2 regions of the Enterobacter oligotrophicus genome follow, and region 2 is predicted to be linked to the other one. Evidence: predicted binding sites of a transcription regulator. Region 2 holds the regulator's gene; the other holds the start of a gene.
The links. The regulator Fur, encoded in region 2, represses iron uptake genes when iron is present. The targets are predictions, from matches to a motif close to ATAATAATGAGAACNACTATCAA.

Region 1 (15,754 bases), 98 kb from region 2:
GCGACATCAGGTGCTCGTCGCGGGTGAAATCGGCCAGTGCGTCGGCAATAAAGAACGGCTTGATATCACGCATAAACGCATCGGTGGCGGTGGTCATGCAACCAATGTGCGCGTAAACGCCAGTGATCAACAGCTGGTTGCGGCCGGTCTCTTTTAGCATCTGCTCCAGCGGCGAGCGGTGGAACGCGCTGTAGCGCCACTTCACCAGCACCGTGTCCGCTTCGTCCGGCGTCAGTTCAGCCACGATACGCTGTTGTTCCGGCGAACGGGTCAGGCCCGGCCCCCACATGTCGTTCAGCAGCGCACGGTCTTCATCGCTCTGCTCTTTCGGCTGGGCGGTGTAGTACACCGGAATATTGTGTTCTTTGCAGTACGCACGCAGTTTGGCGATATTCGCCACCACTTGTTGCATCATCGCGCTGTTTTCACCCCAGAAGTTCAGGAAGTACTCCTGCATATCATGAATCAACAGCGCGGCGCGTTCTGGCTCAAACGCCCAGTTCACCTTATTGGTCGGCAGGTCTGCGGCGGTTGGCAGTGCGTAAGCGGTTAATTTTGGAATGGCCATACTCTGTTCCTCAGCCCTGGGCGCGTTCAGCAAGCCACAGGCGCAACTGTTTTTTATCGACTTTGCCGACGGGCGTTAACGGAAGCGCATCAACGCTCTCCACGCGGTCCGGCAGTTTGAATTCGGCAACGCCCTGTTCCCGCAGGAAGCGACGAACCTCCACCGCGCGCAGGGGCTGTTTCACCACCAGATACGCGCAGCTCTTTTCACCCAGCAGGCTGTCTTCCATGCTCACCAGCGCGGCGTGGATCACCGATTCGTGGCGCAACAGCAGGTTTTCGATCTCTTCTGCGGCGATCTTCTCGCCACCACGGTTGATCTGATCTTTCTCGCGTCCCTGCACGGTGATGTAACCCTGCTCGTCGATGGCGATAAGATCGCCAGAGCAGTAGAAACCGTCCGCATCGAAAGCACTGGCGTTATGTTCCGGGCTGTTGAAATAGCCGCGGAAGGTGTACGGCCCACGCGTCATTAAGCGGCCGACTTCCCCGCGCGGGAGCGGATTACCGTTCTCATCCGCCACCCACACTTCATCGTCCGGGCACATTGGGCGGCCCTGAGTATTCATAATGCGTTCCGGCGTGTCGTCGAGCGCGGTGTAGTTCACCAGCCCTTCCGCCATACCGAACACCTGCTGAAGCTGGCAGCCAATCTCTGCCGGAATACGGGCGGCGAGCGTAGCGGACAGACGTGCGCCGCCCACCTGCAACAGCTTCAGGGATTTGAGCTGACCGTTCCCCGCACCTTCAGCAATCGCCTGCAGCCACAGGCTGACTGCCGGTGGCACCAGAGACGTCACGTTGATCTGATGCTTTTCAATCAGCGGGAAGCAGAGCGTGGCGCTCGGATCGTTCGCCAGCACCACGCAACCGCCTGCCGTGAAAATCCCCAGCGATCCCGGCGAACTCATGGCGTAGTTATGCGCGGCGGGCAGCGCATTCAGATAACGGGTGTCAGCGGTAATATTGCAAATCTCGTTGCTGCGACGAATGCTGTAGTCGTAGTCGTTGTGCGTGCGCGGGATCAGCTTCGGCGTGCCGGTGCTGCCGCCAGAGAGCTGGAAAAACGCCACTTCGTCGGCAGGCGTCGGGTTCGGGATGAAATTATCCGCCGGACGAGCAATTGCCGCGTCCAGGGCATGTTCACCCTTGTCGCCGCGCAGCAGCACAACGCGCACCGAGCGGTGTTCATCCACAAAGCGATTGAGGAAATCATCGCCCGCAAACAGCGTGTGCTCGCGGTCGGCAATCAGCAGTGCGGGTTTAATCTGCGTGGCATAGGCATTCAGTTCGCTGCGCTGGTGGCTGAAAAGCGCGTTGACTGGCGCAACACCGATTTGCAACAGGGCGAAGAAGGTGATGTAAAATTCAGCCACGTTGCCAAGCTGCACCAGCGCCGTCTCACCGCGATGGATACCCTGCGCCTGCAGTGCTGACGCCAGGTTGTTCACCGCCTGATGAAACGCGCGGTACGTGATGTGTCGCTCGCCGTCGATAATCGCCACGGCATCGTTATCCGCATGATCCGTCAGGATGTGGGTCAGCGGCCGATCCTGCCAGTAGCCTTTTTCACGGTAGCGTCGGGCAAAGTCCTCAGGCCAACGGGTAAAGGGAATGGTCATGAGTATTCCTTAATGCAAACCAAAGACGTTCAGCATGGTGGAGAGTTTTACGCCGGTTTCGCGCCACTCGCCCACCGGGGAGGAGGCGGGCACAATGCCTGCCCCCGCAAACAGGCGAACACTGTTTTCATGCAGGCGCGCGCAGCGTATGGTCACCACCCACTCACCGTTACCTTCGCTGTCACACCAGCCGACAATGCCGCCGAACAGTTCGCGGTCGAACGGCTCCAGCTCGGCAATCAGCTGTTTCGCCGCCTGATGCGGGAAGCCGCTCAGGGCTGGCGTCGGGTGCAGCAGGCAAGCCAGCGTGAGAGCGTTCTCGTTTTCACGCGCCTCGCCTTCTACCGGCGTCGCCAGATGCCACAGCGTCGGCGTGGTGATCAGCTGCGGAGAGGCAGGCATGCTCAGATGATGGCTGCGCGGCTCCAGAATGGTTTTCATCGCCTGCGTCACCAGGTCGTGCTCGTGGCGGTCTTTTTCGGATGCCAGCAGCTTGTTGCCTGCTTCACGGTCCAGCACATCGTCCGGCTGACGCCGCGCAGAGCCTGCCAGCGGCAGCGAGCTAAAGTGCGCGCCCTCTTTGCGCAGCAGCAGTTCCGGGCTTGCGCCCAGCAGCACACCACCGTCTTCCAGCGGCACGTGGAAGTTAAAACTTGCCGGGTTCTGAGCGATCAGACGTTCCAGCAGCGCACCGCTATCAATGGTTTTGTCGGTCTCGATATCAATCAGACGCGACAGCACCACTTTGTTCACCTTCGGCGTCGCGGTAAGCGCGGCGGCACGCGCAACCATCTCTTCAAAAACAGGCTGTGGCGGGATCTCGGTACGTTTTTCGACATTCAGCGCCTGTGCGCCCGCCACATAACGTGCGGACTGCTGACGCGCCGGGCGAGAAAAGGTCTGCCAGCTTTGGGGAATAAACAGGGACGACGGTTTGCGGGTATCGAACGGAATCGCACCCACCATAATCGGATGGGCAATGCCGCTGGCCTTTGCGTTCTGGAAAGCCTGGGCTAATTTTTGCTGGAAATGTCCAGCCGGATCGTCACCGCCAACGGCGGATTCAGAGAAGCGGGTAAAACAGCCTGACGTGGTAAAACTGCGATAGGGCGACATAAAGAAAAAGCTGTCTGATTGCAGCGTGGTCGCGGTGTGCTGGATGTCCTCAGCCAATGACGTATCCATATCATCCTCCTAAAATGATAAAAGCAGTAATAATGATTATCATTTATATTTTCGACGGCTAACCTAATCTTACAGCGCCCCGGTGTCAACCGCAGAGCAAACAACTTGTGCGACTATTGCTTGCATCCCTTCACTGCAATCATGAAAATGAGAAGCATTAACTTCAACAAAAACAGGATGCCGCTCTGTGAAACTTCCCGCCGTTTGCCGTAATGCCCTTCTTTTAACAGGACTTTTTGTTTTAGGACTAACCTCAGCCACCGCCGCTGACTGGCCCCGTCAGGTCACCGACAGCCGTGGGGTTCACACGCTTGAAAGCAAACCGACGCGCATTGTCTCCACCAGCGTGACGTTAACCGGCTCCCTGCTGGCAATCGACGCGCCGGTGGTCGCCAGCGGTGCCACCACGCCAAATAACCGGGTAGCCGATGCCCAGGGCTTCCTGCGCCAGTGGGGCGACATCGCGAAGCAGCGTAAGCTCGCACGTCTGTACATTGGCGAGCCGAGCTCCGAAGCGGTAGCCGCGCAGATGCCGGACCTGATTTTGATCAGCGCCACAGGCGGGGATTCCGCACTGGCGCTCTACGATCAGCTTTCGGCCATCGCCCCGACGCTTATCATCAACTATGACGATAAAAGCTGGCAGGAACTGCTGAAACAGTTGGGGACAATTACCGGTCAGGAAAAACAGGCCGCTGAACGTATTGCCGCATTCGATAAACAACTCGCTCAGGTAAAACAGCAGATGACGCTGCCGCCACAGCCGGTCAACGCAATTGTCTATACTGCCGCCGCACACAGCGCCAACCTGTGGACGGCGGAATCGGCACAGGGCAAGCTGCTGCATCAACTCGGCTTTACGCTGGCTGAGCTGCCTGCTGGCATGAACACCTCACAAAGCCAGGGCAAGCGTCACGACATTATTCAGTTAGGTGGGGAAAATCTGGCGACCGGGCTAAACGGTGAAGGGCTGTTCCTGTTTGCCGGCGATCAAAAAGACGTGGATGCGATCTACGCCAATCCACTTCTGGCACACCTGCCGGCGGTGCAGAACAAGCGCGTCTGGGCATTAGGAACCGAGACGTTCCGCCTGGATTATTACAGCGCGATGCTGGTGTTGCAGCGTTTAAATACAATTTTTAAATAAGTGGCACGTTCCACGTAGGCCCGGTAAGCGCAGCGCCACCGGGCGTTTTGTCGGGTGGCGGCTACGCCTTACCCGACCTACAAGGTCAACACACTCTCCTGCCTGAATCGGCGCAATTCTGCCAACGACATTAATAAAATCACGCCAATAATCGCCAGCACAAACCCGCTGCTGCTCGCCGACGCCACCGGCGTCATGATTGCCCCCAGCCCGCCGAGGATCGCCGCGCCAATCGCATCGCCCGTTACGTTTTGCGCCGTCCACAGGCCGTTAATGCGACCGAGCATCCCTTCCGGAGTCTGGGTCTGGATCAGGGTGTATTGCAGCAGAGAACTGATGGCGCTCAACCAGCCGAAGATCACCAGGCAGATCACGCCCAGCGCCCACACAGGCATCAGGCTGAAGAACCCAATGGCGATAAACGAGGCCAGCGTCGCTACCAGCATGATAAGGCCAGGACGAGCGCTCTGCGCCAGGTTGCCGCTGGTCAGCGCTCCGCACGCCGCGCCAAGCGGAATGGCAGCATACAGCACGCCAATCTCTGAAGCGCTCATCTGCCACTCCCCCGCCAGCGCCGGGTAAAGCACGCGCACGGCGCTCGCCATGGTCAACAGACCGCCGAGCAGCGCAATACCGCCAATCAGTGGATTGCTGAACAGAAAACGAATGGCGGCCATCAGCGACTTGAGCGGATGCTCACGCGGCTGCGGGGGCGGTGGAAGCAGCGGCAGACGCAGCAGCGTTAAGGTGGTGATAAAGGTCCCCGCCGCCGCCAGGCCGTAGTTCCACGCCACGTTGCCGGTCGCCAGCAGCAGGCCGCCAACCATCGGTGAAATCACCGAGCCCAGACGGACGGTAAGCATGGTAATCGCCCCTGCCTGCATCAGGTTTTCACGCCCGACCAGCGCAGGTGTGGCTGCCAGCAACGCCGTCACACCGAGTGAAGCAAAAAAGCCGTCCCACAGCCCCAGGGCATAAATCGCAATTAATGATGGCTCCGGCAGCATCGCGTTCAGACACAGCCCGACAAAACCCACGCCGCAGGTGCCACGCGCCAGCAGGATCAGCTTTTTACGCTCGTATCGGTCTGCCAGCACGCCGCCCACCATCAGCCCGACAAACATCGCCCCGCCGGTCAGGGTGACGGACAAGCCCACCAGCCAGCTGGAGTGGGTCATGGTCTGGATCTGCACCGGTACGGCAACGCCAAGCAGACCGAGGGATAAAATGGAGATAAAACGAGCGATAAAAACCGCTCGAAACGCCGGGTGCGTTTTCAACAGGCTGAGGTTGAGCAGCCAGGATTTTTGATTCATGACAAGGCCTTGAGGTCTAACGATCTACCAATTTCATGGGCGCACATGCTAACATAGCCAAATAAGATAGATAACGATAATTAATATCATTATCACATCATGGATGTTGCTATGTCGTTTTCCTCCTCCACGGTGCGTGCCATTGCCGTACCCGTGTTGTTGCTACTGTTGATCCTTGCGATTGCACTCAGCCTGCTGGTCGGCGCGAAACCGCTGCCCGCATCCGTTATTGTCGATGCGCTCTCCGGTACCTGCCAGAGTGCCGACTGCATCATCGTGCTGGATGCTCGTCTGCCGCGAACCCTTGCTGGCCTGCTGGCCGGTGGTGCGCTCGGGCTTGCCGGTGCCCTGATGCAAACCCTCACCCGCAACCCGCTGGCGGACCCTGGCATTCTCGGCGTGAACTCTGGTGCCAGTTTCGCCATTGTGCTCGGCGCGGCACTGTTTGGTTTCACCTCTCCGTCTGAACAACTGGTGATGGCCTTTTGCGGCGCGCTGGCGGCGTCGCTGGTGGTGGCCTTTACCGGCAGCCAGGGCGGTGGACAGCTCAGCCCGGTACGTCTGACGCTTGCAGGTGTTGCGCTCGCGGCGGTGCTGGAAGGATTATCGAACGGCATCGCTCTGCTTAACCCGGATGTCTACGATCAGTTGCGCTTCTGGCAGGCCGGTTCGCTGGATATCCGCACACTCGAAACCTTAAAAGTGGTTATTGTTCCGGTGATTATCGCCGCCGTCGTGGTGCTGTTTTTAAGCCGCGCGCTGAACAGCCTGAGCCTCGGCAGCGACACCGCTACCGCGCTCGGCAACCGCGTGGCACGCACGCAGTTGATGGGTCTTCTCGCGATCACCGTCCTGTGCGGTAGCGCGACGGCGGTGGTCGGCCCGATTGCCTTTATCGGCCTGATGATGCCGCATATGGCGCGCTGGCTGGTAGGGGCCGATCACCGCTGGTCATTGCCCGTCACGCTGCTGGCAACACCTGCCCTGCTGCTGTTTGCCGATGTGCTGGGCCGTCTTTTGGTGCCCGGTGAACTGCGCGTGTCGGTGGTGAGCGCCTTTATTGGCGCGCCGGTGCTGATCTTCCTGGTGCGGCGTAAACGCGGAGGTGGCGCATGATGGCCCCGTCCCGTCGTTTAGTGACCAGCGTGTCCCTGCTGATTGCCGCCATTGTGCTGCTGGCGGTCTGGAGCCTGCGCAGCGGCGCGGTAACGCTCGATTTTGCCCAGGTCTTTAATGCCCTGCTCGGCAGCGCGCCGCGCAATATCACCCTGGTGGTGACGGAATGGCGGCTGCCGCGTGTGGCGATGGCGATTCTGGTCGGTGCGGCGCTGGGTGTCAGCGGTGCGATTTTCCAGTCGCTGATGCGCAACCCGCTCGGCAGCCCGGACGTGATGGGCCTCAACACGGGGGCCTGGAGCGGCGTACTGGTGGCGATGGTGCTGTTCGGTCAGCACCTGACGGCAATTACCTTTACGGCAATGACTGGCGGCATTTTAACTTCGTTGATTATCTGGCTGCTGGCCTGGCGCAACGGTATCGACACCTTCCGCCTGATCATCATCGGTATCGGCGTGCGCGCCATGCTGATGGCCTTTAACACCTGGCTGTTACTGCAGGCCTCGCTTGAAACTGCGCTCTCCGCCGGGCTGTGGTATGCCGGTTCACTGAACGGCCTGACGTGGGGCAAAACCTGGCCTGCTGCCCCGCTCATTTTACTGATGTTTGTTGGCGCGCTGCTGCTGGTGCGCCGCATGCGCCTGCTGGAAATGGGTGATGACAGCGCCTGTGCGCTGGGCGTCGGCGTTGAGCGCTCGCGCCTGATGTTGATGCTGGTGGCGGTATTACTGACAGCCGCCGCTACCGCCATTGCCGGGCCGATCTCATTTATCGCGCTGGTGGCACCGCACATTGCGCGGCGTCTCAGCGGCACGGCACGCTGGGGCTTAACCCAGGCGGCGCTGTGCGGTGCGTTGTTGTTGCTGGCCGCCGATCTCTGCGCCCAGCAGCTGTTTATGCCTTATCAACTTCCGGTGGGCGTGGTGACCGTCAGCCTCGGCGGGATTTACCTCATCGTGTTGCTCGTTCAGGAGTCACGCAAGAAATGACAGACACAGCATCCCGCTTGCGCGGCGAAAACTTAACCCTCGGCTATGGCAAAAAAATCATTGCCCGCGATTTAAGCGTGGCAATCCCGGATGGTCACTTTACGGCGATTATCGGCCCGAACGGTTGCGGCAAATCGACCCTGCTGCGCACCCTCAGCCGTCTGATGACGCCGGTTGAGGGTTGCGTGTATCTCGACGGCGAGCAGATCCAGCGCTTCGCCAGCAAAGAGGTGGCACGCCGCATTGGGCTGCTGGCGCAAAATGCCACCACGCCGGGCGATATTACGGTGCAGGAGCTGGTCTCGCGCGGGCGCTACCCGCACCAGCCGCTGTTTACCCGCTGGCGCAAAGAGGACGACGAGGCGGTGAATCGGGCGATGCAGGCGACGGGCATTACCGATCTCGCACAGCAAAGCGTGGACACCCTCTCCGGCGGGCAGCGCCAGCGGGCGTGGATCGCGATGGTGCTGGCGCAGGAAACCTCCATCATGCTGCTGGATGAGCCGACAACCTGGCTGGATATCAGCCACCAGATTGACCTGCTGGAGCTGCTGAGCGAACTGAACCGCACGCAGGGGTATACGCTGGCGGCGGTGCTGCATGATTTGAATCAGGCCTGCCGCTACGCCACGCATCTGATTGCACTGCGGGACGGTGAGATTGTGGCGCAGGGCGCGCCGAAAGCGATTGTGACGCCGGAGTTGATCGAGCGGATCTACGGTATGCGCTGCATGATTATTGACGATCCGGTGGCGGGTACGCCGCTGGTGGTGCCGTTGGGTCGGCGGTAATTGCCGGGTGGCGGCTTCGCCTTACCCGGCCTACGTTCGACGTGTAGGCCCGGTAAGCGCAGCGCCACCGGGCATTTTCACTATCCCAAAATCCCCTTCAACACCGGCCCTATCTTCTCAAACGCCTGCGGCGAGATAATATCCACGTGGGCGCAATCCTGGCTGTAAACCTCCAGCTCCCCCACCCACGGAGCCCAGGCCTGCTGCGGGTCCATCGTTCGCGTGCGCTCGGCGACAAACAGCGTTGCTTTGCCGTCGAAGCGTGAGCTGTGCGCCGTGGTAAGTAACCGCACCGCGTCGGCGTAGTTGCCTTCAATGGCGTTAAACAGCTCGCCGGAGCCCTGCCCCTGCTGCGCAGCGATAAACGCCTGGCGTTCGCGTTCGATTTCGGCCAGCACTTCCGGGTCAAGGCCGTTGGCCTCTTTCTCCGCCCAGTTCTGCGTTTCCGGCGGCCAGGTATCCAGCAGGCCGAGGAACGCCACCGCTTCACCCTGCTCGCGCAGACGCGCGGCAATACCCTGCGCCAGCGTGCCGCCGAGTGAATAGCCGAACAGATAATACGGGCCATGCGGTTGTTGTGCGCGCAACGTATTCAGATGGTGCGCGATCACACCATCCAGATCCGCACACTGCTGCATCGGCCCCGCCGGGCGCGGTGACTGAATACCGGTAATCGACCAGCGCGGGCTGAGGTAGCGCGCCAGCACGCTAAACTGCCACGCAAAGCCGGATGCCGGGTGGAAGCAGAACAGCGTCGGGCCGTCGCTTTCGCGCAGCGGCAGGATCGTCTCGTAACCCAGACGCTGTGCCTGCTCATCGCTCATCTGCGAATCCATCAACGCGCTGAGCTTGCCGACCGTCGACGCCACCATAATTTGCCCCGGCGTCACTTTGCGGTCAAACGCACGGCTGAGCTGTGCGGCCAGGCGCATCGCCAGCAGCGAATGTCCGCCGAGGGCAAAGAAATCGGCGTCGATATCGTTCACCTCGCAGCCCAGCAACGCGGTGAACGCCTGCGCCACGGCTACTTCGGTTTCACTTTCCGGCGCACGCCCTGAGGTTTTGCTGGTCAGCTCCGGCAGCGGCAGCGCCTTGCGGTCGAGCTTACCGTTAGCGCTTAACGGCAGTGCGCTGATTTGCAGCAGCACCACCGGCACCATGTGCGGCGGCAGTTGTGCTCTCAGGGAAGCCAGCAGCGCATCGCGATCCAGCGGTAAACCGGATTCGGAGACAACGTATCCCACCAGTTGACGGGCATCCCCACCCGTGGCCGCCGCCTGGTTAAACACGCAGGCGTGTGCCACGGCCTGAGCCACATCCGGCAGCGAAAGCATCGCCCGATCGATTTCGCCCAGCTCAATGCGCTGGCCGCGAATTTTCAGTTGATCGTCGCTGCGGCCTAAATACTCCACCGCGCCGTTATCCAGCCAGCGGGCAACGTCGCCGGTGCGGTACATCCGCTCGCCGGGCGCGAACGGGTCGGCAATAAAGCGGCTCGCCGTGAGATCCGGGCGTCCCAGATACCCCTGCGCCAGCTGAATGCCAGTGAGATAGAGATCCCCCGCCACGCCGAACGGCACCGGTCGCATCATCGCATCCAGAATGCGCAGTCCCGTGTTCCACACCGGGAAGCCAATTGGCACGCTATTACCTGTAACCGCCGCCAGTTCCGGGCCAAACGCCGGATACCAGCTCACATCTACCGCGGCTTCCGTTGGGCCATAGAGGTTATGCAGCGGCGCGTGGGTCAGTTGCTCCCACTCACGGCACAGTTCGGTCGGGAGCGCTTCGCCACTGCAGAACACTTGTTTCAACGTTTTGCAGCAGTCGGCATTTTCCGGCGTCAGCGAGGCAACAAACGCTGCCAGCATTGACGGCACAAAGTGGGTGGTGGTGACGCCGTATTGTGCAAAGAAGCTCTGCATTGCCTGCGGATCGCGGTGTGCGTCCGGCTCGGCCATCACCAGCTTCGCCCCGGCGATAAACGGCCACCAGAATTCCCATACCGATACGTCAAAGCTGCACGGCGTTTTCTGCGCCACCACGTCGCTCGCATCAAGCGGATAGTGATCCTGCATCCACTTCAGGCGGTTAACGATAGCGGTATGCCCGACCATCACCCCTTTCGGACGACCTGTCGAGCCAGAGGTAAAGATGATGTACGCGGTCTGCTCTGGCTTCGCCAGGTGCAGCGGCTCACCGTCCGTTGCAGGTAATAGTGTGTTGTAACTAAACGTCGTTACGGGCAGATCGCTAAAGCGCGGAAGCTGTTCATCGGTAGTAATAAGCAGAGACGGTTTTGCGTCTTCCAGCATCATCCGCAGACGATCGTCCGGGTAACCGGTGTCCAGCGGCAGCCATGCGGCCCCGGCTTCCACGATGCCATGCAGCGCCAGCGTCAGGAACACCGAGCGCGGCAGAGCGACCGCCACGCTGTCGCCCGGCTTCACGCCGCGCTCACGCAGCACGTTTGCCAGTGCGACCACCTGCTCACGCATCTGGCGGTAGTTCAGTTCGATATGTGCATCGGCCAGCGCAGGGGCGTCCGGCGTGTTGCGCGCCTGTTCCGCTACCAGTTCCGCCAGCGTGGTGGACGGTAACGCCAGCCCGGTGTCGTTGATGCGGGCAAGCTGCTGGTATTCCTGCTCAGAAACGGTTTCCACCTCCCCACAGCGCAGGTCCGGGTTCGCTGCAAACTGCGTCAGCATCGCGTTCAGGCGCGCAACGTGGCGGGTGAGCGTCGCGTCATCGTAACGCTGTTTGTTAGCAAGGATTTCAATGCTCAGACCGCCCTGCTCGTCCGGGAACAGCGCCAGCTCAAGGTCGTTAACCGGCCCCGTTGCCAGCGTGTGGGTGATGGCGTCCACACCGTCGATATCCAGCTGATAATCGAAGACTTTGACGTTCAATACCGGCCCGAACAACGCTTCATCGCCTGCGGCACGCCCGCTGTCACGCACGATCTGCTCAGCGTCGTAACGCTGATGGCGGCGCATTTTTTTCAACTGGCTGGACAAACGCAACGCCAGCGCCGGCAGGCTCTCCTGCGGGGCGATATTCACCGCCAGCGGCAACACGTTGAGCACCGGCCCGGTTGCGGTTAACGCCGCTGACCCCATGCGACGCATAAAGATAAACCCGGCGGCATAGTCCAGCCGACCGGTAAGACGGCCAAGCCACAGCGCCACCAGCGCAAGCGCCAGATCGGTACGCTGAACCGGCCCTGCGGCCTGTGCAAGCTGGCTGAAGGCGCGGCTGTCGGCAGTCACTTTCAGGCGCAAGATATCGGTGGTTGCTGCACGCCCTGGCAACGGCGCGGACGAGAGCGATACGGGTGGCGGAAGCTGCCTGCGCTGCTCTGCCCAGAATGCGCCGTCGCGCTGATACGCTTCGCTGTCGCGATAGCGCTGGTACTCGTCCACCACGTCGGCAAACGGTGTAAACGGCGATTCAGGTGCAGGTTCACCCTTTTTCCATGCGCTGTAAATGGCAGCGATCTGGCGGGTAATCGCCGGAAAACTGAAGCCATCTACCAGTAAATGATGATAACGCTGATACCAGTACCAGCGACGCTCGCCCACCTGAATTAACTGGTGAAATGCCAGCGGCTGGCCGCTGTCGACACGCAGGTTCTGATTGAGATCGGCTTCCATCAGTGCCACGGCGTCGTCGTGTGTGTCGGCGCGAACGATTGACGGCTCCGGCAGAGTGATGGACTCGTCCACCCACTGCCACACCTCGCCGTTATCTTCCGTAAAGCGTGTGCGCAGGGTATCGGCCTGCATCATGCCCGCAACAATCGCTTTTGCCAGCAGCGGCGCGTCGATATCGCCTTTCAGTTCGGTATAGTGCGCCACGCTCCAGGCGTTTGGCAGCGAGGAAAGCTGTTCCGCCATCCAGATACCCGGCTGGGCGGCGACGAGAGGAAGACGGTTCATGCGTTTTCCTCCGCAAAGTAAGACGGTTCAAGCGTTTGCCAGTGTCCCGCCAGCCACTGCTGGCACGCTTCCTGAGATTGCGGTTCGCACACCACGCGCCAGCCCGCGGGCAGTTCGCACTGCTGCGGCCACAGGCTGTACTGCCCCTGGTCGTTTTGCAAAATGGCGAACTGTCCCTGCGGATTATCGAAAGGATTGCTGAATTCCATACAGACTCCGTTATTGAATAAGTGGCTGCCAGAGAGCCATCAGCCCCTGCGTCAGCCCACCGCGCCAGCAAAGCGCATCGTGTCCGCCGTCAACCTGACGCCAGATAACCGGTTGCTGTGTGTGTAGTTCGGCGTAAATCGCCTGATTTGCGCGGAAAATAAGTGGCTCATTGCGCCCCGCCTCAAGGACGATGCGCAGCCTGCGTGCGGTTTTTTCACCCGCTTTAAGTTGTTCGATAAGTAGTCCGTCCTGCTGTGCACCGCGGTGCGGCCACCAGTAGGAGCCGGACTGACTGAGCACGCAGCCAAAACGCTGCGGCCAGTTAAGGCCAGCATAGAGTGAAGAAAGCCCGCCAAAACTCTGGCCTGCGACGACCGTCCGGTCAGCGCGGTCGCTGAATGGCGCGAGGGTTTTCACTAGCGGAAGGAGTTCTTCCTGCACCGCCAGCCAGAAATCAGGATTGCAGGGCAGCTCGCGGCTGCGGTGTGCGGTGTCGATCACGTCAATCAGAACGTAAACCGCGGACGGCAGTTTGCCTTCGCTGGTCAGTGACGCCAGGGCAGGCCAGACGGGCATGCTTTCCGCCCAGAACTGACCGTCGAGCAACACGGCCAGCGGACGTTCAGGGCTTTCCTCGCCGGTAGTGAAAATCCACACGCGGCGACGGTTATGCAAACGCTCGCTCTTCCATTCAATACAGACAGGCTGTTTGTATGGTGTATCGGGATGGTTCCAGCCTGGCTGCACCGGTGCGCCGGGCATCTCCAGCGCCGAGACGGCATGGCCGCGCCCGCCACGCCAGCTCTGCGGGTTCAGCGGGTCGGAAACCGCGTGGGGCAGCAGTTTCCGCCAGCCTTCACGCAGCGCCATGCGGTCCGGTTGCTCGCCGTGAAACACCGTATCGGCAAAATCATGTTCGTTATCAGAAGGGATAAAACAGTAGCTTCCGCGCCACGCGGGGCTGAACTCGCCCTGCCAATGCCAGACGTCGGTATCAGGAATACGCTCAAGGGATTGCGGACGGGCATTTTGATGGTGATCGGTCACACCGGTGATATAGATCCAGACGCGCTTCACCGTCGACGTGTTTTGCGTACCCGCCGGGTCACGCCACCAGAACGTCACGCGATAGTTACCCTGAATACCTGTCACGTCCGGGCCGCGTTTCGACTGCCACCAGGCCTCACTTCCCGTTGTTAACGCCGTCACTATAACCTCATGTTTATCGAGTCTTTTTTTGTTGCAAGACAAAAATTATTGATAATATTATTGATAACTATTTGCATTTGCAATAGCGTAGTGCCCGCGCTGTGGGAAGCGCGCTCATAAAATAACCATGCCACGCGTTGTGTGCGCTCGAGGACAGGGCTGCTTACGCAACATGCGGGTGACAACATGCCGCCTCCTCTCCCTTTCGGGAACGGAGACCAGGGGATGCGGCGCGAAAAGCAGGACGTACAATGAATAAGAAGATTCACTCCCTGGCCTTGCTGGTCAACTTAGGGATTTACGGCGTCGCGCTGCCAGCCCTGGCAGACGACACGACTGCCGCCACCGCGCAGCACGAAGACACAATGGTGATCACCGCCGCAGAACAGAACCTGCAGGCACCTGGTGTATCAACCATCACCGCCGACGAAATCCGTAAGAACCCGCCCGCGCGCGACGTTGCCGAAATCATCCGTACCATGCCGGGCGTTAACCTGACCGGTAACTCCACCAGCGGCCAGCGCGGTAACAACCGACAGATTGATATCCGTGGTATGGGCCCGGAAAATACCCTGATCCTGATCGACGGCAAACCGGTCACCAGCCGTAACTCCATCCGCCTGGGCTGGCGCGGCGAGCGTGATACCCGTGGGGATACCGGCTGGGTGCCGCCAGAGATGATCGAACGCATCGAAGTGATCCGTGGCCCGGCCGCCGCCCGTTACGGTAACGGTGCAGCGGGTGGAGTGGTGAATATCATCACCAAAAAATTCGACGACCAGTGGCATGGTTCCTGGAACACCTACCTGAATGCACCAGAACACAAGGACGAAGGTTCAACTAAACGCACCAACTTCAGTCTGAGTGGCCCGCTGGGCGGCGACTTCAGCTTCCGCATGTACGGCAACCTGGACAAAACCCAGGCCGATGCGTGGGACATCAACCAGGGCCACCAGTCTGAGCGTACCGGTACTTACGCCGACACGCTGCCAGCAGGCCGTGAAGGTGTGGAAAACAAAGACATCAACGGCGTGGTGCGCTGGGACTTCGCGCCGATGCAGTCTCTGGAGTTTGAAGCGGGTTACAGCCGCCAGAACAACCTCTACGCGGGCGATACGCAGAACACCAACAACGATAACAGCACCAACGGTCTGGTGAAGAAAAACTACGGTAAAGAGACCAACCGTATCTATCGTCAGAACTTCGCGGTAACCTGGAACGGCGGCTGGGATAACGGCATTACCACCAGCAACTGGGCACAGTACGAACACACCCGTAACTCCCGTCTGGGTGAAGGACTGGCGGGCGGCCTGGAAGGGCTGTTCAACAGCGATAAATTCACCGATACCGATCTGGCTGACGTGATGCTGCACAGCGAGATCAACCTGCCGATTGATTTCCTGGTTAACCAGAACCTGACGCTGGGTACTGAGTGGAACCAGCAGCGCATGAAGGATTCCACCTCCAACACCCAGCCTCAGCAAGGGGGGACGATCCCTGGCATGAGCGACGATCGTAGCCCGTACTCATCGGCGGAGATCTTCTCTCTGTTCGCTGAGAACAACATGGAGCTGACCGACAGCACCATGTTGACGCCGGCGCTGCGTTTTGACCACCACACCATCGTGGGCAACAACTGGAGCCCGTCCCTGAACCTGTCGCAA
Region 2 (15,754 bases):
AGAGTGCGACGGTCGCAAACAGGTTCGCTGCTACGTCATTAAGCAACCCGCCGCTCAGCCATCGCTGCTGAAAGGAGAAAAATTATGAGCAAATCTAATAAGATGGGCGTAGTGCAACTGACCATCCTCACCATGGTGAACATGATGGGGTCCGGGATCATTATGCTGCCCACCAAGCTGGCTGAAGTCGGAACGATTTCGATTATCTCCTGGCTGGTGACCGCCGTGGGCTCAATGGCGCTGGCATGGGCTTTCGCCAAATGCGGAATGTTCAGCCGCAAGTCCGGCGGGATGGGTGGCTATGCGGAGTATGCGTTCGGTAAGTCCGGCAACTTTATGGCCAACTATACCTACGGCGTGTCACTGCTGATCGCCAACGTGGCGATTGCCATTTCAGCGGTCGGTTACGGTACGGAACTGTTTGGTGCGACGCTCAGCCCGGTACAAATTGGGCTGGCGACCATTGGCGTGCTGTGGATTTGCACCGTCGCCAACTTTGGCGGGGCGCGCATCACCGGGCAGATCAGCAGCATTACCGTCTGGGGCGTGATTATCCCGGTCGTGGGGTTGTGCATCATCGGCTGGTTCTGGTTTAGCCCGACGCTGTATGCAAACTCCTGGAACCCACACCATGTGCCGTTCTTCACGGCGGTAGGCTCGTCCATCGCCATGACGCTGTGGGCTTTCCTCGGCCTGGAATCGGCCTGTGCAAACGCAGAAGTGGTGGAGAACCCGGAGAAGAACGTACCGATCGCGGTACTCGGCGGAACGCTGGGGGCGGCGGTGATCTATATCGTCTCGACCAACGTGATTGCGGGAATTGTGCCAAACATGGATCTTGCTAACTCCACCGCACCGTTCGGGCTGGCGTTTGCGCAGATGTTCACCCCGGAAGTCGGGAAAGTGATCATGGGGCTAATGGTGATGTCCTGCTGCGGCTCACTTCTCGGCTGGCAGTTCACCATTGCTCAGGTGTTTAAATCCTCGGCTGACGAAGGCTATTTCCCGAAAATCTTCTCCCGCGTGACCAAAGCGGATGCACCGGTGCAGGGGATGCTGGCGATTGTCATCTTCCAGAGTGGTTTGTCGCTGATGACCATCAGCCCGTCGCTGAACAGTCAGTTCAACGTGCTCGTTAATCTGGCGGTGGTGACCAATATCATTCCGTACATTTTGTCGATGGCGGCGCTGGTGATCATTCAGAAGGTGGCGAAGGTCGATCCACGCAAAGCGCGGGCGGCAAATATCGTGGCGCTGATTGGGGCAATTTACAGCTTCTACGCGCTCTACTCTTCCGGCCAGGAAGCGATGCTCTATGGCGCGATGGTGACCTTTATGGGCTGGACGCTGTACGGGCTGGTGTCACCGAGGTTTGAGTTGAAGAATAAACATAGTTAAAAAAAAGCCCGGTGGCGCTAGCGCTTACCGGGCCTGTGCGCGTTGTTGTAGGCCGGGCAAACGCAGTGCCGCCCGGCACACAAACCGCACTTATGCGTTTTTCAGCACTTCACTCACGATCTCTACCGCTTCTTTCTCAATCAGCTTACGATGCTCGTCGCCGAGGAAACTTTCACAGTAGATTTTGTACGCATCTTCCGTACCGGATGGACGCGCGGCGAACCAGCCGTTTTCGGTCATCACCTTCAGACCACCGATAGACGCGCCGTTACCCGGTGCAGCCGTCAGACGCGCGGTGATCGGGTCGCCTGCCAGTGTACTTGCGCTCACCATCTCCGGAGAGAGTTTGGACAACGCCGCCTTCTGCGCAGAGGTCGCGCCAGCCTGAATACGGTTATAGCTTGGTGCGCCAAAACGTGCGGCCAGCTCGTTGTAATGTTCCTGTGGATTTTTACCCGTGACTGCGGTGATTTCCGCCGCCAGCAGGCACATGATGATGCCGTCTTTATCGGTTGACCACGGTGTACCATCGAAACGCAGGAAGGATGCCCCCGCGCTCTCTTCACCGCCGAAGCCAAAGCTGCCATCGTGCAGCCCATCAACAAACCATTTGAAGCCGACCGGTACTTCCACCAGCTTACGCCCCAGCGCGTCAACTACGCGGTCAATCATCGCCGAGGAAACCAGCGTCTTACCGACAGCGACCTCTTTGCCCCACTGTGGGCGGTGCTGGAACAGGTAGTTGATGGCAACGGCCAGATAGTGGTTAGGGTTCATCAGGCCCGCAGGCGTGACGATACCGTGACGGTCATAATCCGGGTCGTTAGCAAACGCCAGATCGAATTTGTCGCGCAGCGCCAGCAGGCCCGCCATTGCGCACTCAGAGGAGCAGTCCATACGGATCGCGCCGTCTTTGTCCAGGTGCATAAAGCGGAAGGTCTGATCGACGTGATCGTTCACGATGGTCAGATCCAGTTTGTAATGCTCGGCGATGCGTTTCCAGTATTCAATACCGGAGCCGCCCAGCGGATCAACACCCAGCTTCAGACCGGCTTTCTGGATCGCCGCCATATCGACGATATCCGCCAGCCCTTCCACGAAAGGTTGCACCAGATCCTGCTCTTTTACATGACCAGAAGCCATGGCAGCATCCAGAGAAATGCGTTTGACGCCTTTCAGTCCATCCGCCAGCAGGGCGTTTGCGCGGTCTTCCACCACTTTCGTGACGTTCGTATCCGCCGGACCACCGTTCGGTGGATTGTATTTGATACCACCGTCATCTGGCGGGTTGTGGGACGGCGTAATAACGATGCCGTCGGCCAGCGGTCCGCCTTTTTTGTTGTGCACCAGAATCGCATTCGAGACCGCAGGCGTCGGGGTAAAACCGTTATTTTCCTGAACAATCACGTCGACACCGTTTGCGGCCAGCACTTCCAGCACAGAAATAAATGCAGGCTCTGACAGCGCGTGAGTATCTTTCCCTACATAGCACGGACCGGTAATACCATTTTTCGCGCGCTCTTCCGCGATGGCCTGAGCAATGGCCAGAATATGCGGTTCGTTAAAGCTGTGGCGAGCTGAGCCGCCACGGTGGCCAGATGTACCAAACTTCACTGCGTGTTCTGCGTTGCCCACGACCGGTTTCAGCACGTAATACTGTGCGGTCAGTTGAGCGACGTTAATCAAATCGCTTTGTTGTGCAGGTTGGCCTGCACGGCTGTGATTTGCCATTGCCTGGTCCTTCTGATGCAAGGGTTAAATTGTACCGCAAACCTTTTCAATCAATTCCGCCGGGAACTGCATGGACTGCATGATGTGTTCAACCATGCTGCACTTGCGGCCCGTGTTGGTATTGGTGATGACCCAGTACGGCGTGCCGGGAACATGTTTAGGTTTGGTTTGATTGCCATTTTGCAGCAGCGTTTGCTCGTCGCCCGCGAAATAAACGCGAGTACGACCATGCAGCGACTCGGTCGCTTCAGCAAACGCGTTGTTATCCAGTGAATAGAGTGTAGACAGCACCAGCATAAAGCGGTTAACCGCCTTTTTCTGCTCTGCATATTCGTCAGACAGCAACAGCTCGCGCATCGCGCGCACTTTATCTTTTGCTGGCGTCACGGCAGGTTTTGCCTGTGCAACAACGCTCGGCTGAGACACGACATCTTTTGTGGCTGGAGTAGCAGGCTGTGAAGCGGCGGAAATTTTAAGCATGCGCCGTAAAATGTCGGACGCGCTCTCCCCGATATGCCGCGTCTGGCTGGCGATATACTGATAGAGTTCGTCATCAACTTCGATTGTTTTCATCTTAATCCAGTGCGATATCTTATCTGAATACAAGTCGTTGGGATTATAAGGTCAAATCCCAACAGCGGATAGCGTCAAACCAGGTTGGCGGCAAAAGTCAGATTAAACTGGATTCTTGCAGCCGGGCGGCAGAATGGTCAACATGATACCCTAACCTGACATACGTAAAAAAAGAACTTTGCCATGAAATTGAATTCCCGAGCGCAATCTGCACAATCGCCGAACAATAATTCTCCCGTCGTCCTGGTTCACGGGCTTTTTGGCAGCCTGGATAACCTGGGCGTCCTGGCACGCGATTTAGTTACCGACCACGATATTTTGCAGGTCGATATGCGAAATCACGGTCTTTCCGGGCGTTCAGAGGAGATGACCTACGCAGCGATGGCGCAGGATCTGCTCGATACGCTGGATGACCACAACCTGCAGAAGGTGACGCTGATTGGGCATTCAATGGGTGGCAAAGCGGTCATGGCGTTAACCGCGCTGGCACCGGAACGAATAACTGGCCTGGTCGTCATAGATGTTGCGCCTGTGAATTACGACGTGCGTCGCCACGACGAAATTTTTGCCGCGATCAATGCGGTAACCGACGCCGGTGTCTCTACTCGCCAGCAGGCTGCGGCCATTATGCGCGAGCATCTGGATGAAGAAGGTGTGGTTCAGTTCCTGCTGAAATCATTTGTTGAGGGGCAATGGCGTTTTAACGTACCAGTGCTGTGGGACCAGTACAATAATATCGTGGGCTGGGAAACTGTCCCCGCCTGGCCGCACCCTACCCTCTTTATCCGTGGCGGTAACTCTCCTTACGTCACCGACGCGTACCGCGACACGCTGCTGGCACAATTCCCACAGGCTCGCGCCCATGTGATTGCCAGTGCCGGACACTGGGTTCATGCCGAAAAACCTGACGCCGTATTGCGTGCTATCCGCCGCTATCTTACTGATACGGAAAATTGATTAAAAAGAGAGCGACTGGAAGGCTACGGGCTTCCAGTCGTTGGCGTGCCGTTTTCCGTGATGTATGATGGCGCGCTTATCGCCTGGGCATTAGCAGGGCGGCTTGTTTTCCCCGAAGTCTCAGAATCATGGCCAAAGAACAAACGGACCGCACGACACTAGATCTGTTCGCGAATGAGCGTCGACCGGGACGACCCAAGACGAATCCGCTTTCGCGCGATGAACAGCTGCGTATTAATAAACGCAATCAGCTTAAACGCGATAAAAATCGTGGGCTTAAGCGTGTCGAACTGAAGCTCAACGCCGATGCCGTCGATGCGCTTAATGCGCTGGCGAACGCCCGTGACATCAGCCGCAGCGAGCTGATTGAAGAGATGTTAATTGCTCAACTTGAGATGATGCACAGCAAGGCATAAGTCTGAAAATCCCCTTTATCACCCTTTTCATGTAGCACAGAGTGCAGTCCTGCGCGATAGCTGTTTCCGCAGGGTTGCCAGTTCTGCTATTATTGCCCTTATCCGTGGACAAATTGCGCCACCATACCATTAAGTTTCAAGAGGTTATTTTACTCATGGCAATTATCGGCATTTTCTTCGGCAGTGATACCGGCAATACCGAAAATATCGCAAAAAACATTCAAAAACAGCTCGGTAAAGACGTTGCCGATGTGCATGACATCGCCAAGAGCAGCAAAGAAGATCTCGAGGGCTATGACATCCTGCTGCTGGGTATCCCGACCTGGTATTACGGTGAAGCGCAGTGTGACTGGGACGATTTCTTCCCAACCCTGGAAGAAGTGGATTTCAACGGCAAACTGGTTGCCCTGTTCGGCTGTGGCGATCAGGAAGACTACGCTGAGTATTTCTGTGACGCGCTGGGCACTATCCGCGACATCATTGAACCACGCGGTGCGGCTATTGTGGGTCACTGGCCAACGGCAGGCTATCACTTTGAAGCCTCTAAAGGCCTGGCAGACGACGATCACTTCGTTGGCCTGGCTATTGACGAGGACCGCCAGCCAGAACTGACGGCTGAGCGTGTTGAGAAATGGGTTAAGCAGGTCCGCGAAGAACTGAATCTGGACGACATTCTTAACGCCTGATTTCTCTGCGGCGCGACTCCGGTTGCGCCCGTTTCCAGGTAAAACCGATTAAATTAATTGCTACAAACTTTTAACTTTTTCGCTCAGACCTGTACAATATCCCCCGGTAAAAAGTGGGTGCCATCGAACAAGTTTGTTGGTGATACCACGTTTTTATAAGCATACTTTGCTTGAGACTTGCAGTTTTCATTTAGCCATGGCAGTTCTATAATGAGACGCATCATCCCAAGTGCATTTTCTGTCACTTCTTCTTTAGAAGTGAATCGTTTAGCAACAGGACAGATTCCGCATGACTGACAACAATACCGCATTAAAGAAGGCTGGCCTGAAAGTTACGCTTCCTCGGTTAAAAATCCTTGAAGTGCTTCAGGGGCCAGACAATCACCATGTCAGTGCGGAAGACCTTTACAAGCGTCTTATCGACATGGGTGAAGAGATTGGGCTGGCAACCGTTTATCGCGTGCTGAACCAGTTCGATGACGCGGGCATTGTCACCCGTCATAATTTCGAAGGCGGTAAATCTGTTTTCGAACTGACCCAGCAGCACCACCACGATCACCTGATCTGCCTCGATTGCGGCAAGGTCATTGAATTTAGCGATGATTCTATCGAAGCGCGCCAGCGTGAAATTGCCGCTCGTCATGGCATTCGCCTGACCAACCACAGCCTGTACCTGTATGGTCACTGTGCAGAAGGCGATTGCCGCGAAGATGAACATGCGCACGATGCGAAATAAAGTAGTGTTTATACTCTGAGCCAGCCGAAAGGTTGGCTTTTTTTTGCCTGTTTTATGGCAATAAAAAGCCCGGTGGCGCTGCGCTTACCGGGCCTACGGGCTGTGACACCTTTGCAGGTCCCGTAAGCGCAGCGCCACCGGGCGTAAAAACGGCTTATTAGTTGTTGTTGCTGCGGATCTCCTGCCAGATTTTATCGCAACGCTTCGCCACTTCCTGATCGTTACCCGTTTTACGTGCCTGAATACAGGCCTGGTAATCCATCACGCGAATGTTTTCCTGCGTCGCAAACTGTTCATGCGCTTTCTCTTTCTTAAGCACATTCAGCACGCTCTGGCAGGCTTCGATTTTATCCGGCGATCCCTCAGCGGTATTGATACAGGCGCTATACGCTTCTTTAAGACGCGAATCCTCTTTCGGTGCCTGAGGCTGAGCGCATGCCGCCAGCCCTGATGCCAGCAACGCGACGACGATAATTTTTTTCATCATGTTCAGTCTCCATCCCGGCGGGACTCAGCCCGCCGGAGCGTTCATCAGAAGATAGTGAATGGCGCGATAACCATAAATTTCACGTCACGTTCATCCTGGAAGATGTTGCCGTAACCGCCCGCATAGCTTGGGATATCAGAATGGTTGTCGTACTGCGTGAAGTGCAGTTTGAACATGGTGCCTTTCGCACGCCCCTCCTGCAGGGTATAGATGGCATCCAGACTGTAGGAGGACTCTTTCAGACGGTAGTTTGGATCGTAGTACGCATCCGGTGTTGCCATATCCGCAGGCTTCGCGTCCCAGGCGTAAGCGTAAGAGGCACCCACTGCCCAGCCTGGCAGGTTCCAGTTTTTCAGGTCATACATCGCGCCGAAGAAGACCGCTTTTTCGCCGTCGGCGTTGAAGTCGGAGCGGTTATCCCACCAGATATCCAGACGAGCGTTAGAGGAGGCGTAGGTTGGGGTCATACGCTGCAGGAAGTAGCCCTGCTGCCCTTCTGCTTTCACCCATGTCCCTTCCAGACGTAAATCAACCTGGCCGACCTTATAGCCGAAAGTCAGCGCCTGCAGCCATGCGGTGCCGTCGTAAATATCATTGACGGTGCCGTTGCTGGCTTTATCACGCGTACCGTAGAACTGATAGCTGGTGCTCAGCGGGCTACCCGCGATATCAAATTTGTAGCTGGCTTTGGCAAAATATTGATCGATATAGCCTTCAGCCTGACCGAATGCAGCTTCAAGTACCAGATCGTTCTTGAAATCATACTTCGCGCCCAGCGAGTGGAGATATTCCACTTTGGTCTTTTTATCGTTCTGGTAGAACTTGTCCATTTCGATGTGCCACGGTGCTTTGTACTCGTTGGTCCACATATAGGAGAAGCTCAACGCACCCGCATCGCCGTAATCAAAATTAGCGCCAGCTTCAGCACCCTGATAGGTCCCTGGCATAAAGCTCCAGTGCGGGGCTAACAGTGTCTGACCAGTTGGCTGAATATAACCACCACGCGCCCATACCGGGCCATATTTGAATTTCGCTGCTGCCTTATACAGGCTGATACCGCTTTTATCCCCGGACCAGTCTTCATCATAGGCTTTGTTGCTGGAGGAGAATGCAATTTCGTTCGGGTGACCGCTGTCGCCGTTTTCGGCCATTTCAATGGCGGTGAATGCAGCAATATCCAGACCGAACATATCCGCCGCATAACCCGACTGGAAATCCAGGTTGGCGTTCCAGGTGGAGTGAGAAAGGTTGGTTTTGTATTTGTCTTCAGTGACGTCTTTACGGTCACGTTCACGCTGCCAGTAATAGATCCCGCCCGTAAGGGTAGAATCTTCGATAAAACCTGCTGCTTTTGCCTCTGGTGCAACCACCAGGCCCGACATTGCTGTCACACCGGCGATAGCCAGCGCCAGCGCACTACGTTTGCCACTGAACGTACGCATAGATTATTCCTCTTTGACGAATTAAAACGCCTAAAACGGCGGAAATATAAAAGACCTGATGGTCAGGGGCAGTTATAAATACCCTCGAATTAACTACCGTCTTTAGGTTATTTTTCGCGACGCGAATTATCAACGCTTTTCAGTGGGCAAAAGTCAGGATTATGACGAAGTGCACATAATTCGTAGTGCTTTGTAACATTTATCAGAAAGCGAGGATTGGCGGGGGGAAAACAATATATTTCAGTGAGTAACGCCTGAAGTAAGCCCGTATTGTTGAGCCTTAAGCATTTTCGCAAAAATAAAAACTTTTTTTAAAAAAATAAGTAGCACCACATTGACCAGATATTTTGACCTGCAATATTTATGTACGGCTTTAACAGCATGATCGTTAAATAAAAAAACGCCGCGATAAGCGGCGTTTGTTTCTCATTGACCACGGCTGCGATATTATTCGCCAATCTTCGCCCAGGTATCACGCAGGCCGACGGTACGGTTAAATACCGGTTTCTCAGCGGTGCTGTGACGGCTGTCCAGGCAGAAGTAACCTTCGCGTTCAAACTGGAACGCTTTACCGGCTTCGGCCGCTTTCAGGGACGGTTCCGCATAACCCTGTTTGATCACCAGTGATTCCGGATTGATGGTCGCCAGGAAGTCTTCCGCAGCACCAGGGTTAGGCACGCTGAACAGACGATCGTACAGACGAATCTCAACTGGCAGCGCATGCGTCGCGCTTACCCAGTGGATAACGCCTTTCACTTTACGGCCATCGGCGGGATCTTTGCTCAACGTGTCGGCATCGTAAGTACAGAAGATGGTAGTGATATTCCCTTCTGCATCTTTCTCCACGCGCTCGGCTTTGATCACGTAGGCGTTACGCAGACGCACTTCTTTGCCCAGCACCAGACGCTTGTACTGTTTGTTCGCTTCTTCGCGGAAGTCAGCACGATCGATCCAGATCTCACCGCTGAACGGCACATCGCGCGTTCCCATCTCTGGCTTGCTCGGATGGTTAGGCATGGAAACCAGCTCGCTCTCACCCTGCGGGTAGTTTTCGATAACCAGTTTCACCGGGTCGATAACGGCCATTGCACGCGGCGCGTTTTCGTTCAGGTCTTCACGAATGCAGGACTCCAGAGACGCGATCTCAATGGTGTTGTCCTGTTTGGTGACGCCGATACGCTTGCAGAACTCACGAATAGAGGCAGAGGTATAACCACGGCGACGCAGACCGGAGATGGTCGGCATACGTGGGTCGTCCCAGCCTTCAACGTGCTTGTCGGTCACCAGCAGGTTCAGCTTACGCTTGGACATCACGGTGTATTCCAGATTCAGACGAGAGAACTCGTACTGACGCGGATGCACAGGAATGGTGATGTTATCCAGCACCCAGTCGTACAGACGACGGTTGTCCTGGAACTCCAGCGTACACAGGGAGTGCGTAATGCCCTCCAGCGCATCGCTGATGCAGTGGGTGAAGTCGTACATCGGGTAGATGCACCACTTGTTCCCGGTCTGGTGGTGTTCTGCAAACTTAATGCGGTACAGCACCGGATCGCGCATCACGATAAACGGAGACGCCATGTCGATTTTGGCACGCAGGCACGCTTTGCCTTCTTCGAAGCCACCGGCACGCATTTTTTCAAACAGCGCCAGGTTCTCTTCCACGCTGCGATCGCGGTACGGGCTGTTTTTACCCGGCGCGGTCAGTGAACCACGGTATTCGCGGATCTCATCTGCAGAGAGTTCGTCGACATACGCCAGACCTTTGTTGATCAGTTCAACCGCGTAGGCATACAGCTGATCAAAATAGTCAGAGGAGTAGCAGATATCACCAGACCAGTTGAAGCCCAGCCATTGCACGTCATTCTTGATGGACTCAACGTATTCGATGTCTTCTTTTACTGGGTTGGTGTCATCGAAACGCAGGTTGCACTGGCCCTGGTAGTCTTGCGCAATACCAAAGTTCAGGCAGATCGATTTTGCGTGCCCGATATGCAGGTAGCCATTCGGCTCCGGCGGGAAACGCGTATGCACTGTGGTGTGCTTACCACTGGCCAGATCTTCATCGATGATCTGACGAATAAAGTTACTCGGGCGGGCTTCTGCCTCACTCATCGTGGATTCCTCAAAGCGTAAACAACGTATAACGGCATATGATCTTATAAGCCGGACGTAGTGACAACCCTTAAAACGGCTCTTGAGAAAATAATGGGGGCATTTGCTGCAAAAAAAAGCGGCGGAGGATCTCCCCCGCCGCTTAAGGCATGACTCTACTCAGGAGCGATTACTTGCCTTTAATCTCATACAGTGGCGTTTGACCCGCAACCACCTCGCCTTTCGCCTGAATCACCAGGCCGCTGAAGTCGTCGATGTTGCTGCATACCACCGGGCTAATCATGGAGCGCGCGTTGGCGTTCAGGAAGTCCAGATCCATTTCCAGAATCGGCTGGCCTGCGACCACTTCCGCGCCCTCTTCCACCAGGCGGGTAAAGCCCTGACCGTTCAGTGCCACGGTATCAATGCCCATGTGGACAACGATCTCCGCGCCTTTTTCAGTTTCGAGGCAGAACGCGTGGTTGGTGTTGAAGATTTTCACGATAGTCCCGGCTGCCGGGGACACCACGGTTTTATCCGTTGGTTTCACAGCCACACCGTCACCCACCGCTTTGCTGGCAAACGCTTCGTCAGGCACCTGTTCGATGGCAACCACCTCACCGGTAACTGGAGAAACCAGCGCGGCGATGGTCGTTGCATTTGGCACAGCCTGTGGTTTTGCCGCAGTTGGTGCAGCAGCAGGCGCTGCAGACGCTTCCGCAGCGGCTACCGGGCCGGTGGTTTTCATGGCGTTAGCAATTTTTTCTGCCACAAAGCCCACGATAATCTGCACGCTGGTTTTGTTCAGACGGATAACACCAGATGCGCCCAGACGTTTTGCCAGTGCTTCGTTCACCAGGGAAGAGTCTTTCACGTTCAGACGCAGACGGGTGATACAGGCATCAATACCGGTCAGGTTGTCAGAACCGCCTACCGCAGCAATGTACTGACGCGCCAGACCTGCTACGTCCTGGTCTTTATCCACGCTCACATTCACGTCCTGACCATCCGCTTCGCTACCGGCTACAGCCAGCTCACGGCCCGGCGTCATCAGGTTGAATTTGGTGATGGTGAAACGGAACACAACATAGTAAATAACGAAGAACACCAGACCTTGTGGGATCAGCATCCACCAGTGCGTTGCCAGCGGGTTACGGGAAGAAAGCACCATATCCACCAGACCCGCGCTGAAGCCGAAGCCCGCAATCCACTGCATGCTTGCGGCGATGAACACGGAGATACCGGTCAGCACGGCGTGGATCACATACAGAACCGGAGCAACGAACATGAAGGAGAATTCCAGCGGCTCGGTGATCCCGGTAAAGAAGGCGGCAAATGCACCGGCCATCATGATACCCAGCACTTTTGCTTTGTTCTCAGGACGCGCACAGTGGTAGATAGCCAGCGCTGCACCCGGCAGGCCGAACATCATGATTGGGAAGAAGCCCGCCTGGTAACGGCCCGTGATACCGACAACCGCTTTACCGGCTTCGATGGACTGAGCGCCACCCAGGAAGTTAGGAATATCGTTAATACCGGCAACGTCGAACCAGAATACGGAGTTCAGCGCATGGTGCAGACCAACCGGGATCAGCAGACGGTTGAAGAACGCGTACACGCCCGCACCGACAGAACCCAGTTTCTGGATGTGTTCACCAAAGTTCACCAGACCGTCGAAGATCACCGGCCAGATGTACATCAGGATGAACGCAACGAAGATCATCACGAAAGAGGTCAGAATCGGCACCAGACGGCGACCGCTGAAGAACGACAGCGCTTTAGGCAGCTCGACACTGCTGAAGCGGTTGTACAATTCCGCAGAGATAATACCGACGAGGATACCCACGAACTGGTTGCTGATCTTACCGAACGCGGCCGGAACCTGGTCCGCCGGGATCTTCTGGATCATGGAAACCGCAGCCGGAGAACAGAGCGTGGTCAACACCAGGAAGCCCACGAAGCCTGTCAGCGCCGCAGCACCGTCTTTATCTTTGGACATACCATAAGCCACACCAATGGCAAACAGTACAGACATGTTGTCGATGATGGCAGAACCGGACTTAATGAAGAACGCCGCTAATGCATTGTCCCCACCCCAGCCAACCGGGTCAATCCAGTAACCGACACCCATTAATATCGCTGCCGCTGGCAGCGTGGCGACCGGCACCATAAGCGCGCGGCCAACCTTTTGTAAATAACCTAGAATACTCACTTTCTTCCCCCTATGAGACCCCATTTAAGGCACATTCTCAGCTGTGTTTTTATTGTGTCACTAACCTATAGATACGGTTGATGATTCACTGGCATTGTGAGTGTGTGAAAAATTAATTCGTATCGCAAATTAAACGCGTACTTTTTGTGATTTTTGTCACCAAATATCGTTAATAACCCTCCCTTTCACTGGCTAACAGCGAAAACTTATTTTATCATTCAAAAAATCAAGACGGATTGATCCGGCCTGAAAGTTTCCAGGTTACGCTTAAGTATCAGGTTCCGCTGTCATCCGCCCACACTTTTACTTTAACTCTTGAGGTGAACAATGAGACTGATTCCCCTGGCAACTGCTGAACAAGTCGGTAAATGGGCCGCTCGCCATATCGTTAACCGCATTAATGCGTTCAAACCGACTGCAGATCGCCCTTTCGTACTGGGTCTTCCAACCGGTGGTACGCCACTGACAGCTTACAAAGCTCTGGTTGAAATGCACAAAGCGGGCCAGGTTAGCTTCAAACATGTTGTGACGTTCAACATGGACGAATATGTTGGCCTGCCAAAGGAACATCCTGAAAGCTACCACAGCTTTATGCACCGCAATTTCTTTGATCACGTTGATATCCCGGCGGAAAACATTAACCTGCTGAATGGTAATGCGCCTGATATTGACGCAGAATGCCGTCAGTATGAAGAAAAAATCCGCTCTTACGGCAAAATCCATCTCTTCATGGGTGGCGTGGGTAACGATGGTCATATCGCGTTTAACGAGCCTGCATCCTCTCTGGCTTCCCGTACCCGTATTAAAACGCTGACCCATGACACCCGCGTGGCAAACTCCCGTTTCTTTGACGGCGACGTAAATCAGGTTCCAAAATACGCCCTGACCGTTGGCGTGGGCACCCTGCTGGATGCCGAAGAGGTGATGATTCTGGTGCTGGGCGGCGTGAAAGCGCAGGCGCTCCAGGCAGCCGTTGAAGGCAACGTTAATCACATGTGGACCATCAGTTGCCTGCAGCTGCATCCGAAATCAGTCATCGTGTGTGACGAACCGTCCACGATGGAACTGAAAGTGAAAACGCTGAAATACTTCAACGAGTTAGAAGCTGAGAGCATCAAAGGTCTGTAATTGAATTACCGCCTCTTTATGCAGAGGCGGTCGCATTTTTTAAACCGGGGGTCGTTATGTACGCTTTAACCCACGGTCGGATTTATACCGGCCATGAAATTCTGGATGACCATGCGATTGTGATCGCGAATGGCCTGATTGAACGTGTTTGCCCGCTGGCCGAACTGCCGCCGGAGATAGAACAGCGCTCACTCAATGGAGCAACGATCTCCCCCGGTTTTATCGACGTTCAGCTTAACGGTTGCGGCGGTGTGCAGTTTAACGATACTGCTGAAGCGGTGACGGTCGAAACGCTGGAAATCATGCAGAAAGCCAACGAAAAATCGGGCTGTACCAGCTATCTGCCAACCCTGATTACCAGCAGCGATGACCTGATGAAACAGGGTATCCGCGTAATGCGTGAATACCTGGCAAAACATCCGAATCAGGCGCTGGGCCTGCACCTTGAAGGACCATGGCTGAACATGGTCAAGAAAGGCACCCACAACCCGAACTACGTGCGTAAGCCGGATACCGGGCTGGTTGATTACCTGTGCGCCAACGCCGACGTGATCACCAAAGTGACGCTGGCACCTGAGATGACCGGCACTGACGTCATCAGCAAACTGGCTGCCGCCGGGATTGTGGTTTCAGCGGGCCACTCAAACGCCACGCTGAAAGAAGCGAAAGCCGGTTTCCGCGCAGGCATTACGTTTGCGACCCACCTGTACAACGCCATGCCGTATATCACCGGCCGTGAACCGGGGCTGGTTGGGGCTATTCTGGATGAGCCAGACGTCTATTGCGGCATTATTGCTGATGGCTTGCACGTCGATTACACCAACATCCGCAACGCTAAACGTCTGAAAGGTGACAAGCTGTGCCTGGTGACGGATGCAACCGCACCGGCAGGGGCAAATATTGACCAGTTCATTTTTGCTGGTAAAACAATATACTACCGTAATGGACTGTGTGTGGATGAGAATGGCACGCTGAGCGGTTCTGCCCTGACGATGATCGAAGGGGTGCGTAACCTGGTTGAGCATTGCGGCATCGCACTTGATGAAGTGCTGCGTATGGCAACGCTTTATCCGGCGCGCGCAATGGGCGTAGATAAACAGCTGGGCGGCATTGCACCGGGTATGGTTGCAAACCTGACGGCATTCACACACGATTATAAAATTATTAAGACCATCGTTAATGGTAACGAGGTCGTCACTGAGTAAGTAAAAGTATGACACCAGGCGGACAAGCTCAAATCGGTAATGTCGATCTCGTTAAACAACTTAACAGCGCGGCAGTTTATCGCCTGATTGACCAACACGGGCCAATCTCGCGCATTCAGATAGCCGAACAAAGCCAGCTTGCTCCCGCCAGCGTGACAAAAATTACACGTCAGCTTATTGAGCGCGGCCTGATCAAAGAAGTCGATCAGCAGGCCTCCACCGGGGGTCGCCGCGCGATCTCCATTATCACCGAAACCCGCAATTTTCAGGCCATTGGCGTCCGTCTTGGTCGCCATGACACCACGCTTACGCTTTACGATCTGAGCAGCAAAGCCATCGCTGAAGAGCACTACCCGCTTCCGGAGCGTACCCAGGAGACGCTGGAACACGCGCTGCTGAATACCATTGCGCTGTTTATCGAAAGCTGTCAGCGCAAGATCCGCGAACTCATTGCCATCTCGGTGATCCTGCCGGGCCTGGTCGACCCTGAAAGCGGCGTCATTCGCTACATGCCGCATATTCAGGTGGAGAACTGGGGGCTGGTCGACGCGCTGGAAAAGCGCTTTAAGGTGACCTGCTTTGTCGGTCACGATATCCGCTCGCTGGCGCTGGCAGAGCACTACTTTGGTGCGAGCCAGGACTGTGAAGACTCTATTCTGGTGCGCGTTCACCGTGGTACGGGCGCAGGG

Region 1: a site for Fur is predicted at 14,145-14,167, ahead of fes (enterochelin esterase). Genes of this name have one in related genera too.

What each region holds. Positions count from the first base shown of each region.
Region 1 is NZ_AP019007.1:3,741,869-3,757,622, reverse strand. Features, by position in the region: gene EoCCA6_RS17955 (isochorismatase) at 1-568, opposite strand, end outside; gene entE ((2,3-dihydroxybenzoyl)adenylate synthase EntE) at 579-2,189, opposite strand; gene entC (isochorismate synthase EntC) at 2,199-3,374, opposite strand; gene fepB (Fe2+-enterobactin ABC transporter substrate-binding protein) at 3,562-4,521, shown strand; gene entS (enterobactin transporter EntS) at 4,599-5,837, opposite strand; gene fepD (Fe(3+)-siderophore ABC transporter permease) at 5,949-6,953, shown strand; gene fepG (iron-enterobactin ABC transporter permease) at 6,953-7,942, shown strand; gene fepC (iron-enterobactin ABC transporter ATP-binding protein) at 7,939-8,733, shown strand; gene entF (enterobactin non-ribosomal peptide synthetase EntF) at 8,814-12,671, opposite strand; gene EoCCA6_RS17910 (MbtH family protein) at 12,668-12,880, opposite strand; gene fes (enterochelin esterase) at 12,891-14,090, opposite strand; gene EoCCA6_RS17900 (TonB-dependent siderophore receptor) at 14,342-15,754, shown strand, end outside.
Region 2 is NZ_AP019007.1:3,840,305-3,856,058, reverse strand. Features, by position in the region: gene speF (ornithine decarboxylase SpeF) at 1-88, shown strand, start outside; gene potE (putrescine-ornithine antiporter) at 85-1,398, shown strand; gene pgm (phosphoglucomutase (alpha-D-glucose-1,6-bisphosphate-dependent)) at 1,489-3,129, opposite strand; gene seqA (replication initiation negative regulator SeqA) at 3,154-3,702, opposite strand; gene ybfF (esterase) at 3,886-4,659, shown strand; gene ybfE (LexA regulated protein) at 4,788-5,075, shown strand; gene fldA (flavodoxin FldA) at 5,231-5,761, shown strand; gene fur (ferric iron uptake transcriptional regulator) at 6,051-6,497, shown strand; gene chiQ (ChiQ/YbfN family lipoprotein) at 6,655-6,981, opposite strand; gene chiP (chitoporin ChiP) at 7,029-8,426, opposite strand; gene glnS (glutamine--tRNA ligase) at 8,874-10,541, opposite strand; gene nagE (N-acetylglucosamine-specific PTS transporter subunit IIBC) at 10,711-12,732, opposite strand; gene nagB (glucosamine-6-phosphate deaminase) at 13,060-13,860, shown strand; gene nagA (N-acetylglucosamine-6-phosphate deacetylase) at 13,917-15,065, shown strand; gene nagC (DNA-binding transcriptional regulator NagC) at 15,074-15,754, shown strand, end outside.